3 regions of the Klebsiella sp. CSG-1 genome follow, and region 1 is predicted to be linked to each of the others. Evidence: predicted binding sites of a transcription regulator. Region 1 holds the regulator's gene; each other region holds the start of a gene.
What was found. Region 1 encodes LexA, which represses DNA repair genes until DNA is damaged. Its sites were predicted from a motif close to TNCTGTATGTACATACAGNA; they were not measured.

Region 1 (5,493 bases):
AAATGAGATGCATCAGGTATAGCACAAGCCGCCGGTTCTCGGCGTTTTGCCTGGATCGTGATAAAGTAACAACTTCAGACTCACGCAACCAGAGGATGCTCATGAATAAGACCACTTCGCAAGAAATGTTAGCGCACGCTGAAAAGCTCTGCGCACAGCGCGGCGTGCGCCTGACTCCGCAGCGCCTGGAAGTGTTGCGTTTGATGAGCCTCCAGCAAGGGGCGATTAGCGCGTATGATCTGCTCGACCTGCTGCGCGAGAAAGAGCCGCAGGCGAAACCGCCGACGGTCTACCGGGCGCTGGAGTTTCTGCTGGAACAGGGGTTCGTGCACAAGGTGGAATCGACCAACAGCTACGTACTGTGCCATCTTTTCGATCAGCCGACCCATAGCTCAGCCATGTTTATCTGCGACCGCTGCGGCGTGGTCACGGAAGAGTGTGCCGAAGGCGTTGAAGACATTATGCATACGCTGGCGGCGAGAATGGGTTTTGCGCTACGCCACAATGTGATTGAGGCGCACGGCCTGTGCGCAGGTTGTGTCGAGGTCGAAGCCTGTAGCACCCCGGGGCACTGCCATCACGACCATACCATTCAGATCAAAAAGAAAGCCCGCTGAGGCTATCGCCGCAGCGGGAATCGAGGTTGCCGGTACCTCCGTGTACCATCAGGCAGGCAATAACAAAGGGTTAATTCGTTAACACTCACCGCTACCAGCGGTGATCGTTTTTTCGTTCCCAGTCAGACACTTCTTTCTCCGCCTGATCTTTGGCGTATCCATAACGCTCCTGGATTTTACCGACCAGCTGGTCACGCTTACCCTCAATGACGGTCATATCGTCATCGGTCAGCTTGCCCCATTTCTCTTTCGCTTTACCTTTCAACTGTTTCCAGTTACCGCCGATTTCGTCTTTGTTCATAATTCAATCCTCATCGTTCGGTGAGTTAACAGCCCGCTGTGTGCCGGACATAGTATTAACTATAGATAAGAATTCTGAGTTGAATTTATTATTCGGAATCTTTAACCAATTACATATCAAAAATCACTACGAAAACCAGGTTCCACGCCGCCAGTGTCGCCGCCAGATGACCGCCAGCGACAGACCGCGCAGCGCGAGGAAAACCGCCAGCGCCAGCCATAGCGCGTGGTTGCCGAGGACCGGTAGCGTCAGCAGCGTCAGGGCAAACCCCGCCGCCGCCACCGCCATGCTGTTGCGCATCTCAGCCCCGCGCGTCGCGCCGATGAACATGCCATCCAGCAAATAACACCACACGCCAATCACCGGCAGCACGATCTGCCAGATCAGGTAGCGATCGGCAAGCAGCTGAAGCGAGGGCAGCGAGGTCAACAGGGCGACAATCTGCTGTCCCGCCACGGCATAGGTCGCCGCAAAGGCCAGCGCCACCATTCCCGACTGACGGCAGGCCGCTCGCCAGACCTCAAGCAGCTGGCTACCGTCACGCGCGCCGTAAGCCTGCCCGGAGTGCGCTTCCACGGCATAAGCAAAACCATCCAGGGCATAGGCGGTAAAGGTCAACATGGTCATCAGGAGCGCGTTGACGGCAACGATCTCGCCGCCAAGACGAGCGCCGAAAACGGTCACCGCACCAAAGCAGAGCTGAAGCAGCAGAGAGCGCAGCATGATATCGCGATTGAGCGCCAGCAAGCGGCGCATATCTCCGCGCCACGCGCGCTTGAGCAGGGCAAATGACACACCGCGTAGCGCCAGCACGCGTCTTGCCATCAGCAGCCCGATGATAAAGGTGACATATTCGGCGGTGACCGTCGCCAGCGCGGCACCCTGCACGTTCAGATGCAGGCCCATCACCAGCCACAGATCGAGCACGATATTCAGCAGGTTGCCGACAATCAGCAAAATCACCGGCGCCCGGGCATACTGCACGCCCAACAGCCAACCGAGCAGCACCAGGTTTGCCAGCGATGCCGGCGCGCTCAGCCAGCGGATATCGAGAAAGCGCCGCGCCTGCTCCAGCACCGCTTCATTGCCGCCAACAATATGCAACGCCAGATCGATAAGCGGGGTTCGGAAAAGCACAATCAGCAGGCCGGCACCTGTTGCCAGCCCCAGCGGCTGCACCAGCGCCCGCGCCAGGCGGAGAGGATCTTTTGCGCCAAAGGCCTGTGCCGTCAGTCCGGTGGTACTCATCCGCAGGAAAAGCAGCAGCATAAAGAGAAAACTGGTGGCCGTCGCGCCGACCGCGACACCGCCGAGGTAAACCGGGCTGTCGAGATGACCAATCACGGCGGTATCCACCAGTCCCAGCAGCGGAACGGTGATGTTGGAGAAAATCATGGGTAGCGCCAGGCGCCACAGGGCCTTATCAGCGGCGTTAAAGAACATGAGAAAGAGCCTGACCGGGAGGAGACAGCGCAGCATCATGCATCAGACGATGCTGCGTGGGGAAGGTGTTACAGCCACTCACCGTTGCGAATCACGCCAACGGCCAGCCCTTCAATAGTGAAATTTTGCTCGCGTAGATTCACCACGATAGGGGAAAATTCGCTGTTTTCTGGCAGGAGTTCGACGATGTTGCCCTGCTTTTTAAGACGCTTAACGGTGACCTCTTCGTCAATACGCGCCACGACAACCTGGCCGTTGCGTACATCCTGAGTTTTATGGACCGCCAGCAGATCGCCATCGAGAATACCGATATCTTTCATTGACATACCGCTAACCCGCAGCAAAAAGTCGGCATTCGGCTTGAACATCGCCGGATCGACCTGGAAGTGGCCTTCGATATGCTGCTGAGCCAGCAGCGGCTCACCGGCCGCCACGCGGCCAATCAACGGTAGACCTGGTTCTTCTTCCGTCAGCAGGCGAATCCCCCGGGAGGCGCCGGAGATAATCTCGATCGCGCCCTTACGCGCCAGCGCTTTCAGGTGTTCTTCCGCCGCGTTTGGGGAACGGAACCCCAAGCGCTGAGCAATTTCCGCACGCGTCGGCGGCATGCCCGTCTGGCTGATGTGATCCCGAATGAGATCAAACACCTCTTGCTGCCTGGTCGTTAACGCTTTCATCCCGCCCCCTGGGTGTATATACAGTTATGCTGTGAGTATATACAGCTAACGGTGATTTTGGAATCAAATTTCACACAAAAATCAGGAGATTCTTTCCATTTTGCGTCCCCGATAGCCCATGGCGCCAGGGGTGATTGTCGCCGGCCGGGCAAAAGCTCATCGGGTTCGCCCGATCGCCGGGAAGACATCGCAAAGCGGAATATCTCACCACGTGGCCGCTCAGTGATAGCGAGCCCACAGTAAGAGCGCCCAGGTGATCAGCGCGATCGCAATGGCCAGCAGCACCGCCGCAGACCCCATATCTTTCGCCCGACCGGACAGCTCATGATGTTCCGGGCCAATACGGTCCACCACCGCCTCAATCGCGCTATTAAGAATTTCGACTATCATCACTATCAGGACCGAGCCTATCAGCAGCACACGCGTGATGGCGTCGACGTCCAGCCAGCAGGCTATCGCTACAGCAACAATGGCGGCGATGCCTTCTTGACGAAATGCGGCCTCATTTATCCATGCCGCACGGAACCCTTTCCAGGAATAACCTGCCGCTTTAATGATTCGGGTTAACCCAGTGGTATTATTGGCCATCAAAAGAACCTTTTTATGTAAATGACGTCAATGAGTGTACGCGTTTGCCGCGTGGCAACGGAAATTTTGCGCGCTTTCTGTTATTCTTGCCGCGCATTTGCATGATTAACCAGAGGCTTCACATCGTTTATGTCCGGCTGGCAACGAATTTACTATAAATTACTGAATTTACCATTACGGGTGCTGGTAAAAAGCAAGTCTATTCCCGCAGAACCTGCTCAGGAATTAGGGCTGGATACCTCGCGTCCTATCATGTACGTCCTGCCTTATAATTCAAAGGCGGACCTGCTGACCCTGCGCGCTCAGTGCCTGGAGCACGATTTACCCGATCCGCTTGAACCGCTGGAAATCGACGGCGCGCTGCTGCCGCGCTACGTCTTTATCCACGGCGGCCCGCGCGTCTTTACCTACTACGCGCCGAAAGAAGAGTCGATTAAGCTGTTCCACGACTACCTGGATCTGCACCGCAACCATCCTGACCTGGACGTGCAAATGGTGCCGGTGTCGGTGATGTTTGGGCGTGCGCCTGGGCGCGAAAAAGGCGAAGTTAACCCGCCGCTGCGCATGCTGAATGGCATTCAGAAGTTCTTCGCCGTTCTGTGGCTGGGACGCGACAGCTTTGTCCGTTTCTCGCCGCCGGTTTCTCTGCGCAGAATGGCCACCGAACACGGCACCGATAAAATTATCGCCCAGAAGCTGGCCCGCGTCGCGCGTATGCACTTCGCCCGCCAGCGTCTGGCAGCCGTCGGCCCACGTCTGCCGGCGCGTCAGGACCTGTTCAATAAGCTGCTGGCATCCAAAGCCATCGCCCGCGCGGTAGAAGATGAAGCGCGCAGCAAGAAAATCTCCCATGAGAAGGCGCAGCAAAACGCCATCGCGCTGATGGAAGAGATCGCCGCGAACTTCTCTTATGAGATGATTCGCCTGACCGATCGCGTTCTCGGTTTTACCTGGAACCGTCTCTATCAGGGGATCAACGTCCACAACGCCGAGCGCGTACGTCAGTTGGCCCATGAAGGGCACGAGATTGTCTACGTACCGTGCCATCGTAGCCATATGGACTACCTGCTGCTCTCCTACGTGCTGTATCACCAGGGGCTGGTGCCGCCGCATATTGCCGCCGGTATCAACCTGAACTTCTGGCCAGCAGGCCCCATTTTCCGCCGCGGTGGCGCATTCTTTATTCGTCGTACCTTTAAGGGCAATAAGCTCTATTCAACGGTGTTCCGCGAATATCTCGGCGAGTTGTTCAGCCGGGGTTACTCCGTGGAGTACTTCGTTGAAGGGGGCCGCTCGCGTACCGGCCGTCTGCTGGATCCGAAAACCGGTACCCTGTCGATGACCATCCAGGCCATGCTGCGCGGCGGGACCCGACCGATCACGCTGGTGCCTATCTACATCGGTTACGAGCACGTGATGGAAGTGGGCACCTACGCCAAAGAGCTGCGCGGTGCGACGAAAGAAAAAGAGAGTCTGCCGCAGATGCTGCGCGGCCTGAGCAAGCTGCGTAACCTCGGTCAGGGCTATGTTAACTTTGGCGAACCTCTGCCGCTGATGACTTACCTGAACCAGCATGTTCCGGAATGGCGTGAGTCTATCGATCCGATCGAAGCGGTTCGCCCATCGTGGCTGACGCCGACGGTCAACAATATTGCTTCCGACCTGATGGTGCGCATCAACAACGCCGGCGCGGCCAACGCCATGAACCTGTGCTGCACCGCGCTGCTGGCCTCTCGTCAGCGCTCGTTGACCCGCGAACAGCTGACGCAACAGCTGGAGTGCTACCTCGATCTGCTGCGCAACGTACCGTACTCCCCGGATGCGACCACGCCGACGGCCTCCGCCAGCGAGCTGATTGACCACGCGC
Region 2 (5,493 bases), on a different contig from region 1:
TGGCGGTGACGGTGGTGCTCGGCATTTCCGTGCCGGTGAACAACCTGATTTACAACCTCGTACTGCGTGACGGTGCGCTGGTGGAAGGTGTCGATCTGAGCTTCCTCAACTTCATCACCTTTATCGGGGTGATCGCCGCGCTGGTGCAGATTCTGGAGATGATCCTCGATAAGTATTTCCCGTCGCTGTACAACGCGCTGGGGATCTTCCTGCCGCTAATTGCCGTGAACTGCGCCATTTTTGGCGGCGTCTCCTTTATGGTGCAGCGCGACTATAACTTCCCGGAATCCATCGTGTATGGCTTCGGCTCCGGCATCGGCTGGATGCTGGCGATAGTGGCGATGGCGGGCATCCGCGAAAAAATGAAATACGCAAATGTGCCCGCGGGTCTGCGCGGGTTAGGGATCACCTTTATTACCACAGGTCTGATGGCGCTGGGCTTTATGTCATTCTCCGGTGTGCAGCTATAAGGGCGGAAAGTATGGAAATTATTCTTGGCGTCGTGATGTTCACGCTGATCGTGCTGGTGCTGTCGGGGTTAATCCTGGCGGCGCGCTCGAAGCTGGTCAACGCCGGTGATGTGGTTATTGAAATCAATAATGAAGCGGATAAACAGATTCGCACGCCGGCGGGCGATAAGCTGCTGAATACGCTGTCCAGCAACGGGATCTTTATCTCTTCTGCCTGCGGAGGCGGCGGTTCCTGCGGCCAGTGCCGGGTGACGGTCAAGGAGGGGGGCGGAGATATCCTGCCTACCGAACTTTCCCATATCACCAAACGCGAGGCGAAAGAGGGCTGCCGTCTGGCCTGCCAGGTTGCCGTGAAGCAAAACATGAAGATCGCGCTGCCGGAAGAGATTTTTGGCGTCAAAAAATGGGAGTGTGAAGTTATCTCTAATGATAACAAAGCGACTTTCATTAAAGAGCTGAAGCTGGCCATCCCGGAAGGCGAAAGCGTGCCGTTCCGCGCGGGCGGCTATATTCAGATTGAATGTCCGTCGCATAAAGTGGCATATGCCGATTTTGACGTGCCGGACGAGTACCGCGCGGACTGGGATAAATTTAATCTGTTCCGCTATGTTTCCGACGTTAAAGAGCCGACGCTGCGCGCCTACTCGATGGCGAACTATCCGGATGAGAAGGGCATCATTATGCTCAACGTGCGTATCGCGACGCCGCCGCCGAAAGTGCCGGACGCGCCGCCGGGGATCATGTCTTCGTATATCTGGTCGCTGAAAGCCGGTGATAAGGTGACGATTTCCGGGCCGTTTGGTGAGTTCTTCGCTAAAGAGACGGATGCAGAGATGGTCTTTATTGGCGGTGGCGCCGGCATGGCGCCAATGCGTTCGCATATTTTCGACCAGCTTAAACGGTTGCACAGCAAGCGCAAAATCAGCTTCTGGTACGGCGCGCGTTCGCTGCGTGAAATGTTCTATGACGATGAGTTTGAGCAGCTGGCGCGTGAAAATCCGAACTTTACCTTCCACGTGGCGCTTTCCGATCCGCTGCCGGAAGATAACTGGAACGGCCACACCGGCTTTATTCACAATGTGCTGTATGAAAACTACCTGCGCGATCATCCGGCTCCGGAGGACTGCGAGTTTTATATGTGTGGGCCGCCGGTGATGAATGCCGCAGTGATCAAGATGCTAAAAGATCTTGGCGTTGAGGATGACAACATCATGCTGGATGACTTTGGAGGTTAATGATGTTGACGGTGTTTGTGGCAACCTTCGTCATTTTCGCGCTGGTGATTCTGGGGATGTCTTTAGGATATCTGATAAAGCGCAAAAGTCTCCAGGGCAGCTGCGGCGGTATCTCATCGCTGGGGCTTGAGAAGGTCTGCGACTGCCCGGAGCCGTGCGATGCGCGTAAAAAGCGCATCGCGCGCGAAGCGCAGCGCCAGCAAAATCGGATCCTCTGATCTCTCCGTAGGCCCGGCAAGCTTGCGCCGCCGGGCATTATGGCCTGATGGCGCAAGCTTATCAGGCCTACAAACCCCACTTCTCATTCCTTGTATTATTACTGTATACTTAACCAGTGATCGTTGAGGGCTGAGTATGCGCAAAATTATCCATGTCGATATGGACTGCTTTTTTGCCGCCGTGGAAATGCGGGATAATCCAGCCCTGCGTGATATTCCCATTGCCATTGGCGGTAGCCGGGTACAGCGGGGGGTGATCAGCACGGCCAACTATCCGGCGCGCCAATTTGGCGTACGCAGCGCGATGCCGACCGCGATGGCCCTCAAGCTTTGCCCGCATTTAACCCTGTTACCCGGCCGCTTTGATGCCTATAAAGAGGCCTCGTCCCATATCCGGGAAATCTTCTCTCGCTACACGTCGTTGATTGAACCGCTGTCGTTGGATGAGGCGTATCTCGACGTCAGCGATAGCGTTCACTGCCAGGGCTCTGCCACGCTGATCGCGGAAGAGATTCGCCAGACCATTTTTCACGAGCTTCAACTGACCGCCTCCGCCGGTATCGCGCCGGTAAAATTTCTGGCGAAAATTGCTTCCGATATGAATAAACCCAACGGTCAGTTTGTGATTGCGCCGCATCAGGTCGCGGAGTTTGTCCGCACCCTGCCGCTGGCGAAGATCCCCGGCGTGGGGAAAGTCTCAGCCGCAAAGCTGGAAGGCATGGGGCTACGTACCTGCGAAGATGTGCAGAAAAGCGACCTGGCGATGCTGCTCCGCCGTTTTGGTAAGTTTGGTCGTATCCTGTGGGAGCGTAGCCAGGGAATCGATGAGCGGGAGATCAACAACACCCGACAGCGTAAATCGGTGGGCGTTGAACGTACGCTGGTGGAGGATATCCACGAGTGGTCTGCCTGTGAGAGCATCATTGAGAACCTCTATCAGGAGCTGGAACGGCGGGTGCTGAAGGTCAAGCCGGACCTTCTGATTGCTCGTCAGGGGGTAAAGCTGAAATTCAATGATTTTCAGCTGACCACTCAGGAACACGTCTGGCCGCGTCTGAATAAAGAGGATTTGCTTTCCACTGCCTATAAAGCCTGGCACGAGCGGCGGGGCGGTCGCGGAGTGCGGCTGGTCGGGCTGCATGTAACGCTGCTTGATCCTCAACTGGAGCGGCAGCTGGTACTGGGGTTATAACGATGCTGAAGATCAGACCTTATCGCGACGATGATTTTACTGCGCTGGGCGCCATTTTTCTGCGCGCGGTACAAGAGACCGCCAGCCATGATTATTCCCCCCGCCAGATAGCCGCCTGGGCGCAGATAGACGAGGCCCGCTGGCGACACAAAATGAGGGATTCTCGGGTGTGGGTCGCGGTCATTGACCCGCTTCCAGTAGGGTTTATCAGCGCCGTGGACCGCTATATCGATCTCCTGTTTGTGGCGCCGGAGTATGGCCGTCGAGGCATTGCCAGCTCGCTGCTCCAGGAACTGTTTGCGCAGATACCGCACGGTTCCCTGACGGTCGACGCGAGCATTACGGCAAAACCGTTTTTTGCACGGCATGGTTTCAGGGTCGAGGAAGAACAGCAGGTGGCGGTGCGCGGCGAGACGTTTATTAATTATCGGATGGAGAAGATGAGACGGCCCGGATAAGGCGCCACGCGCCGTTATCCGGACCGTTTATTGCCGTAACTTACTTCGCCGGAATCGCTTTCAGCAGTTCCGTCAGCAGCGTCCAGTATTGACCGACGCTTTCGATATGCACCTGCTCATCCGGAGAGTGCGGGCCGGTAATGGTTGGCCCGATGGAGACCATATCCATATTCGGGTACGGTTTTTTGAACAGACCGCATTCCAGGCCGGCGTGAATAATCTGGATGTTCGGCGTCTTGTTGAACAGACGCTGATAGGTTTCACGCACCAGATGCATCACCGGCGAGTTCGCGTCCGGCTGCCAGCCCGGGTATGCGCCTTTGGCTTCGGTTTTCGCGCCCGCCAGTTTACCCAGCGAATCCAGCATGCTGACTACGTAATCTTTGCCGCTGTCGATCAACGAACGAATCAGACAGTGGATCTGGACATTGTCATCGGTCATGGTCACGACGCCGACGTTCAAAGAGGTCTCTACAACGCCTTTTGCCACGTCGGAGTTACGAATAACACCGTTTGGCGTGGCGTTAAGCAGACGCACAAAGCCGTCACGGGATTGCGCCGTCAGGGCCGCTTTGTCATTGGCGGCGGCATCCAGCAGCAGCACCAGGTTCTTCTCTTTTGCCGCCAGTTCGTTTTTCAGGATGTCCTGATAGGTGGCGACCTGCGCTTTCAGAGCATCGACCTTGTCGGCCGCGACGGCGACGGTGGCGAACGCTTCACGCGGAATGGCGTTACGCAGGGTGCCGCCGTTGAAATCCACCAGACGCAGGTCCAGCTCTTGCGCATGACCTGCGAGGAAGCGGGCCAGCAGCTTGTTGGCATTCCCCAGGCCGACGTGAATTTCGCCGCCGGAGTGACCGCCTTTCAGCCCTTTTAAGGTCAGCTTGAAGCTCTGGAAACCTGCCGGAACCGCTTCGCGGGTTAAGGCCAGGTTTGAGGTAAAGTCGATACCGCCGGCGCAACCCATATAGATTTCGCCCTCTTCTTCAGAGTCGGTATTGATCAGAATATCGGCCTGCAGCCAGTTAGCCTGAAGACCAAATGCGCCGTCCATGCCGGCTTCTTCGGTCATGGTCAGCAGCACTTCCAGCGGGCCATGTACGACGTTGTCATCAGCCAGCACTGCCAGCGCAGAAGCCATACCGATGCCGTTATCCGCGCCCAGGGTGGTGCCGCGCGCTTTGACCCACTCGCCATCGATATACGGCTGAATCGGATCTTTGGTGAAGTCATGAACGGTGTCGTTGTTTTTCTGCGGCACCATATCAAGGTGCGCCTGCAGAACAACCGGTTTACGGTTTTCCATACCGGCCGTGGCGGCCTTACGAATCAGAATGTTGCCAACCTGATCGCGTTCTGCGTGTAAGCCTTTTTCTTTTGCCCAGCCCATGATGTGTTCAGCGAGTTGTTCTTCGTGATAGGACGGATGGGGAATGGAACAGATTTTGGCAAAAATATCCCATAGCGGCTGCGGGGATAATTGAGACAATTCAGACACGATGAGTCTCCTTACGATCGCCTGCAAAAGTCTTTTACAGGTCGAGGGTTAGCAATAAAAAATACAACAGGCGCAGGCTTGCGCGGTGGGGTTGAGAATACCACTTTCCACGCCGACTGGTAGTGTAAACAACGCAAAAAGCGCTGGGATGGCCGCTTAACACTGGTTTTTAGTGCGTCAGATCTCTATAATCTCGCGCAACCATTTTCCCCCTCGAACATCATTTAAGCCGTATAACACAGGCTGGGACACTTCACATGAGCGAAAAATACGTCGTCACCTGGGACATGTTGCAGATTCACGCCCGCAAACTGGCCAATCGTCTGATGCCTTCTGAACAATGGAAAGGCATTATTGCCGTAAGCCGCGGTGGTCTGGTACCGGGTGCATTACTGGCGCGTGAACTGGGTATTCGTCATGTT
Region 3 (5,493 bases), on a different contig from region 1:
GTAAGTTTCGTAATGGTCAAAGTCGCTGTTTTTTAGTCAGATGTAAAACGCGCGATTATACCTGATGCTGCGTCTGAGCACACGGGGGATTGCGTTTGCCGTGATGATTACCGGGTTACCTGCATCACGAATGATGATTTATTCTCAGCACATTGGGAAAAAACTGATATCCTGAAATGAGTTACACGGTCACATTGAGATCGCAATGAAATATCAACAACTGGAAAATCTTGAAAGCGGCTGGAAATGGAAATATCTGGTAAAAAAGCACCGGGAAGGTGAGCTGATTACCCGCTACATTGAAGCCAGCGCAGCGAAAGCCGCGGTCGATGTCTTACTGACGCTCGAAAATGAACCTGTTCTGGTGCATACCTGGATTGAGCAGCATATGAATCCGGAGTTAATGAACCGGATGAAGCAGACAATCCGCGCGCGTCGGAAACGGCACTTCAACGCTGAGCATCTGCACACGCGTAAAAAGTCGATCGACCTGGAGTTTATCGTCTGGCAGCGCCTGGCGGGACTCGCGCAGCGGCGTGGGAAAACCCTGTCTGAAACCATCGTACAGTTGATTGAAGACGCCGAGCATAAAGAGAAGTACGCCAGTAAAATGTCCAGCCTGAAGCATGATTTACAGGTGCTGTTGGGGAAAGAGTAGCTGCAGAGGACAGGGCGAGACAGTATCGGGCAGGCTATGTGTTGATGCCAGAAATAAGTCCAAAAAAAACCCCGCAAAAGCGGGGTTTTTTATCGGTAGTAAAACTTAAGCCTGCGGCTGAGTTACTACGTCTTTGTAACCTTTAACTTCGATCTCTACGCGACGATCTGGGCCCAGGCAGTCGATCAGTGCAGCGCGAGCTTTCACGTTGTCACAGGTATTGCCGGTAACCGGGTTGGATTCACCCATACCACGTGCGGAGATTTTGCCAGCCGGGATACCTTTAGATACCAGGTAATCAACAACGGACTGAGCACGTTTCTCAGACAGCTGCTGGTTGTAAGCGTCAGAACCGATACGGTCGGTGTAGCCCAGAACCACTGCAGAACCGTCTTTCGGATCCATGTTGCTCAGCTGAGTGTACAGCTGATCCAGTGCCTGCTGACCTTCCGGTTTCAGGGTAGATTTGTTGAAGTTGAACAGAACGTCAGACTTCAGAGTGAAGTGCTTAGTCGTCACTTCCGGAGCCGGTGCCGGTGCCGGAGCAACAACCGGAGCTGCTTCTTCCTGACCGAAACGGTAAGAAACACCCAGGCTCAGCATGCCGTTGTCAGGACGCGCGCCAACGGTACCTGCGTCACCGATGTTGTTAACCCACTGGTATTCCAGACGGGTAGCGATGTCACGAGTAACAGCCCACTCTAAACCACCAGCAAATACCGGGGATACGCCAGTGTCGTGTTCGCTGCGGGATACGCCGGTAGAACCGTAGTTGCCGTCAGCATCTGCACGCCAGACCATACCACCCAGACGGGTATAGATATCCAGATCGTCAGTGATCGGGTAACCCAGTTTAGCAGTCAGCTGAACGCCCTGAGCTTTGAAAGCGCCGTTGTCTACGCTGCCTTTATAAGCCATACGGCCCAGCCAGTCGTAACCCATTTCAAAACCGAGGTACGGGTTAACCTGATAACCACCGAACGCACCAGCACCCAGCTGATCGTTACGGGTCGGGCCGTTGTTGTTCTGGAAACCGTTACCGTAGAAACCGGTATCGTGATACTGGGACCAGCCCAGTTTACCACCTGCATACCAGGTGTTATCTTTCGGTGCGGCCTGCGCTACGGTAGCGAAGCCAGCCAGTGCCACTGCAATCGCGATAGCTGTCTTTTTCATTTTTTGCGCCTCATTATCATCCAAAATTCGCCATGAAGTTACAAAAGACCTCACGGTTAAATCCTTCACCCGGGGCGTGACTTGTTGTTAACTATGCTGATACATGCAGCGTAAGCCGATCACCCCTGGCGATGTAAAGTCTACAACTTAGTTCGAAACTTACAAGTGTGAACTCCGTCAGGCATATGAAAAAAAAGGGTTGTGTACACAAGATTTAACAAATATGGTTAATTTTTATTCACCAAATAAAGCCGCGAAACCGCATCAGACAGGCATTCCGCTACAAATCACCCTGTTTTAAAAAGGGTATTGTTGTAAGCAAAAAAAATTCCAGGATTAATCCTAATTTGGCTTAATGATACAAATTCGAGTGAATTTTTAGCCCGCTGAGTTGTCTCCCAGCCTGGTTCGTATTTCCAACCGGCCGCATGATAAACCCCATTGCATTACCCTCTTGTGCGGCAATGGCCAGGCGTTCATGCTCTTCTGCCGCCAGCTCATCTGCCAGCCAGCCAATCACCACACTGTAATTCCCAGTGCGCAGCGCGCGGATCATCGACTCGACGGTGTTGAAAGGGGAGAGCTGATTAATCTGCATAACCTTCGACAGCGGTAATCCGGAAGACTGAACCCATTCGCGACTCAATTTCTGCTTCGGCGTCAGCCAGAGCTGCCAGCGAGACTGCTGGCCGAGCTGCTGTAATAAAGGTAGCAGGAGTAATTGTGTCATCATCGGTTGATCTTCACGGTAGACAATTTCACTGATCAGCCCGCTGGCCGGTTGTTCGACAACGTCATGTGAAGGGCGACGTACTGAAGCAGAAGTCAGTGATGAACGATTTGCGTAAGCTGAAGTAAACATAGTCTATCCCGCCTGTGGGTTACTGTATGAATATACAGTATATCCAGCAGGGGAAAAGATCAACCTCATTTATCGCTTCATTGGTTGAAAATTGTACATGATTTTTGTCGATTCCGCGCCTGACCGTTCTGGTGGGGAGAGCGGAGAGAGCGATTCTTATCACCAATCGTCGTGGCGCAAGCCAATCGCCTGGCCCAGCGCTATATGCACATTGCCCAGGTTTACCATGCGGCTTGCCAAACTATTCACCGGCATTTCAGTGAGCAGGGCTGGCGTATTTATTACTTATATATCGGGTATTCCCGCCAGACTGTTTTCTGAAAGCCCCTCGCAAAATGATGATTAAATGTTGAACAGTGTAAAAATCATCTTGCTGCAATATACGAAGTCACTTATTTTCTATATTAACGGATCCGTTAACAAATAATCTTCTATTTACATGATTAACAAAGGAATAATCATGAAGAAAATGTCATCTTTACGGTTCCATCAACTCCAGGAATGTTTATCTCCACTCGGCAAAATAAGCTGTCGCCCGCTCTTTGGCGGCTATAGCCTTGCCATAGACGATACCGTTTTTGCCATGGTCGCCGAGGGCGAAATCTATCTTAAAATTTGTGAGCAGAGCGCGGAATATCGCGTTGTGCATGCCACTCCACTCTTGACGATGCGGAAAAATGGTCGCCCGGTCTTACTGAAATATTATCAGGTTGACGAGACCCTCTGGGGGGATAGCAAAACGCTTTTCAATCTATCGGCGTCCTCATTACAAAGTGCACGCAATGAAAAGCGTCTACAGCATGCGTCCGGAAGATTAAAAGATCTCCCGAATATCAGTTTTCATATGGAGCTGCTGTTGATTAACGCAGGCGTGAGCGATGAAAAAATGCTCCGTCAGTTTGGTGCGGAGAAAGTCTGGTTGAAATTGCGGGAATCAAACAAAGCACTCACGTTGAATGTTCTCTATGCGCTGGAAGGGGCTATTGCCGGAGTGCATTCCGCAGCGCTCCCGACGCAGCGGCGTCAGGAGCTTAAGGTATGGGCCGGCAGCCAGCACAAAAATATCGATCTTTACTCGGGTTGAACCGCAACCTGCTTTTGCAACCTGCAGATTTCCGGCAACAGCGCCAGCAGCAGACCAATTTGCTGCAGCACCAGCGGCTCTTTGCTGTCAGCCCGGGGCTCAAGATGTTGGATCCGGGTCTGCAAACTATTAAGCGCCTGCTGCACCCGCTGTTCGTCGGCAGGCGTGTGGTGCAGCGCATCATCAACGTAGCAGACGGCATCATCAAGCAGGGCGAGAATTTCCGCAGTCGTGAGTTTTTCCCGGTGCGCACCGAGTGCGGAAATATAGCTGGTAAAGGTATGGTTCAGGCAAAGTAAACGGAATGCCGTTTCGCGCATGGCTGAGTTAGCCCGCGGTTCCGTCGACAGGTTTGATACCACAGATGCCAGTTCACCATCCCGGCTATGGGCATCGCGGCGGGCAACGCGATAGGCCAGGCGGTTATCGCGTCCCTGGTGATATTGCTCGAGGATGGCATCGAGGTAGCGGCAGTTGGCGTTGATAGCCTGATCCAGCGCCCGTGGCAGATTGCGGAACTTCCAGTCTGGCCAGATAAAGCTCACCGCCGCCCAGGCGATAGCACAGCCAATCAGCGTATCGAAAATACGCGGCAGCGCGACCTCGAAACCTTCGCCTAGCAGGTTAAAGCACAGCAGAACCAGCAGGGTGATGAACATCGTCGCGTGGGCATACTGCACGTTGCGAAAAGCAAAGAACAGCACGCCGGTCAGAACAATGAGCAGCAGTTGGCCTTCAACCGATGGCACGAGCAGTAATATCGGCAGGCCTATGGCCACCCCGATCAGGGTACCGATAATCCTCAGCGCGAGTCGATGACGGGTGGCGTTATAGTTCGGCTGGCAGACAAACAGGCTGGTCAGGAGTATCCAGTAACCGTGGTTTAAGCCGGTGAACTGGATAAACGCATAGCCGGTACAGAGGACCAATGACATCCTGACCGCATGACGGAACAGAGCCGATTCTGGCGACATGTTGCGGCGCAGCCGCAGCCAAATATCGCTGAAACTGTTAAGTCCGTCGTCTGCGAGCAGGTTTTCGGTTGCGCTGTTCGCCGGGGCAATGGTTTGCGCCGACTCAATGGTTGCCAGCTGAGCGTCGATAGCGCGGAGATTGTTAAGCAGAAAGCCCAGCGCTTTCATCTGTTCAGCCGGAGCGCCGCTGGCCTGCACGCGGTCGAGGGCGGCATCAAGGTGCATAAATGCCCGCTCGAAATGGGCATCGTGCTGGTAGGGCTCGCGTAAAAGAATCGCGCGGGACAGTTTCTGGCATGCCTGCGCCTGCATCGACAGCATGCGCTGGAAGCGGAACATCACATCGCTATAGCGAAAATGATCGCGCAGCGTTTGGTACTGAATGTGCGATGAACTGGCGCGTTCGTGAATATCCTGAGCAACAAAGTAGTATTGCAATGTGCGACGGGTGCCGCGCTGGCCGCGGTCGCCGCGCAGACGCGTCAGCAGAGAGACCTTGGTCTGATTGAGCGTCGTCACCAGTTGGCCATTGGCAATGGCTAAATCATATAGCGGCGCCTGGCTCTCATCCTCAATATCCGGGTCAAACAGACGGGATTTAAGATCCAGGTAATGCGCCAGCTGTTCATAGCTGCGCGCAAGATTATCCTGAAGAGGGCGAATCGGGAAAATCAGGTGTCCGCAGAGGGTCAGCAGGTTGTACCAGACTGCACCGGTCAGCAGAAAGAGCGGCTGCAGA

Region 2: dinB (DNA polymerase IV) is a predicted target of LexA. The motif match lies at 2,023-2,042, and genes of this name have one in related genera.
Region 3: sulA (SOS-induced cell division inhibitor SulA) is a predicted target of LexA. The motif match lies at 2,717-2,736, and genes of this name have one in related genera.

What each region holds. Positions count from the first base shown of each region.
Region 1 is NZ_JBWNLD010000007.1:39,690-45,182, reverse strand. Features, by position in the region: gene zur (zinc uptake transcriptional repressor Zur) at 102-617, shown strand; gene AC007G_RS17525 (CsbD family protein) at 709-918, opposite strand; gene dinF (MATE family efflux transporter DinF) at 1,045-2,361, opposite strand; gene lexA (transcriptional repressor LexA) at 2,430-3,038, opposite strand; gene AC007G_RS17510 (diacylglycerol kinase) at 3,258-3,626, opposite strand; gene plsB (glycerol-3-phosphate 1-O-acyltransferase PlsB) at 3,756-5,493, shown strand, end outside.
Region 2 is NZ_JBWNLD010000001.1:889,792-895,284, reverse strand. Features, by position in the region: gene nqrE (NADH:ubiquinone reductase (Na(+)-transporting) subunit E) at 1-470, shown strand, start outside; gene nqrF (NADH:ubiquinone reductase (Na(+)-transporting) subunit F) at 482-1,705, shown strand; gene nqrM ((Na+)-NQR maturation NqrM) at 1,708-1,923, shown strand; gene dinB (DNA polymerase IV) at 2,060-3,115, shown strand; gene AC007G_RS04335 (GNAT family N-acetyltransferase) at 3,118-3,573, shown strand; gene pepD (cytosol nonspecific dipeptidase) at 3,614-5,071, opposite strand; gene gpt (xanthine phosphoribosyltransferase) at 5,329-5,493, shown strand, end outside.
Region 3 is NZ_JBWNLD010000010.1:207,759-213,251, reverse strand. Features, by position in the region: gene AC007G_RS22440 (AAA family ATPase) at 1-20, opposite strand, end outside; gene matP (macrodomain Ter protein MatP) at 206-658, shown strand; gene ompA (porin OmpA) at 764-1,834, opposite strand; gene sulA (SOS-induced cell division inhibitor SulA) at 2,187-2,696, opposite strand; gene AC007G_RS22420 (TfoX/Sxy family DNA transformation protein) at 3,157-3,780, shown strand; gene yccS (YccS family putative transporter) at 3,768-5,493, opposite strand, start outside.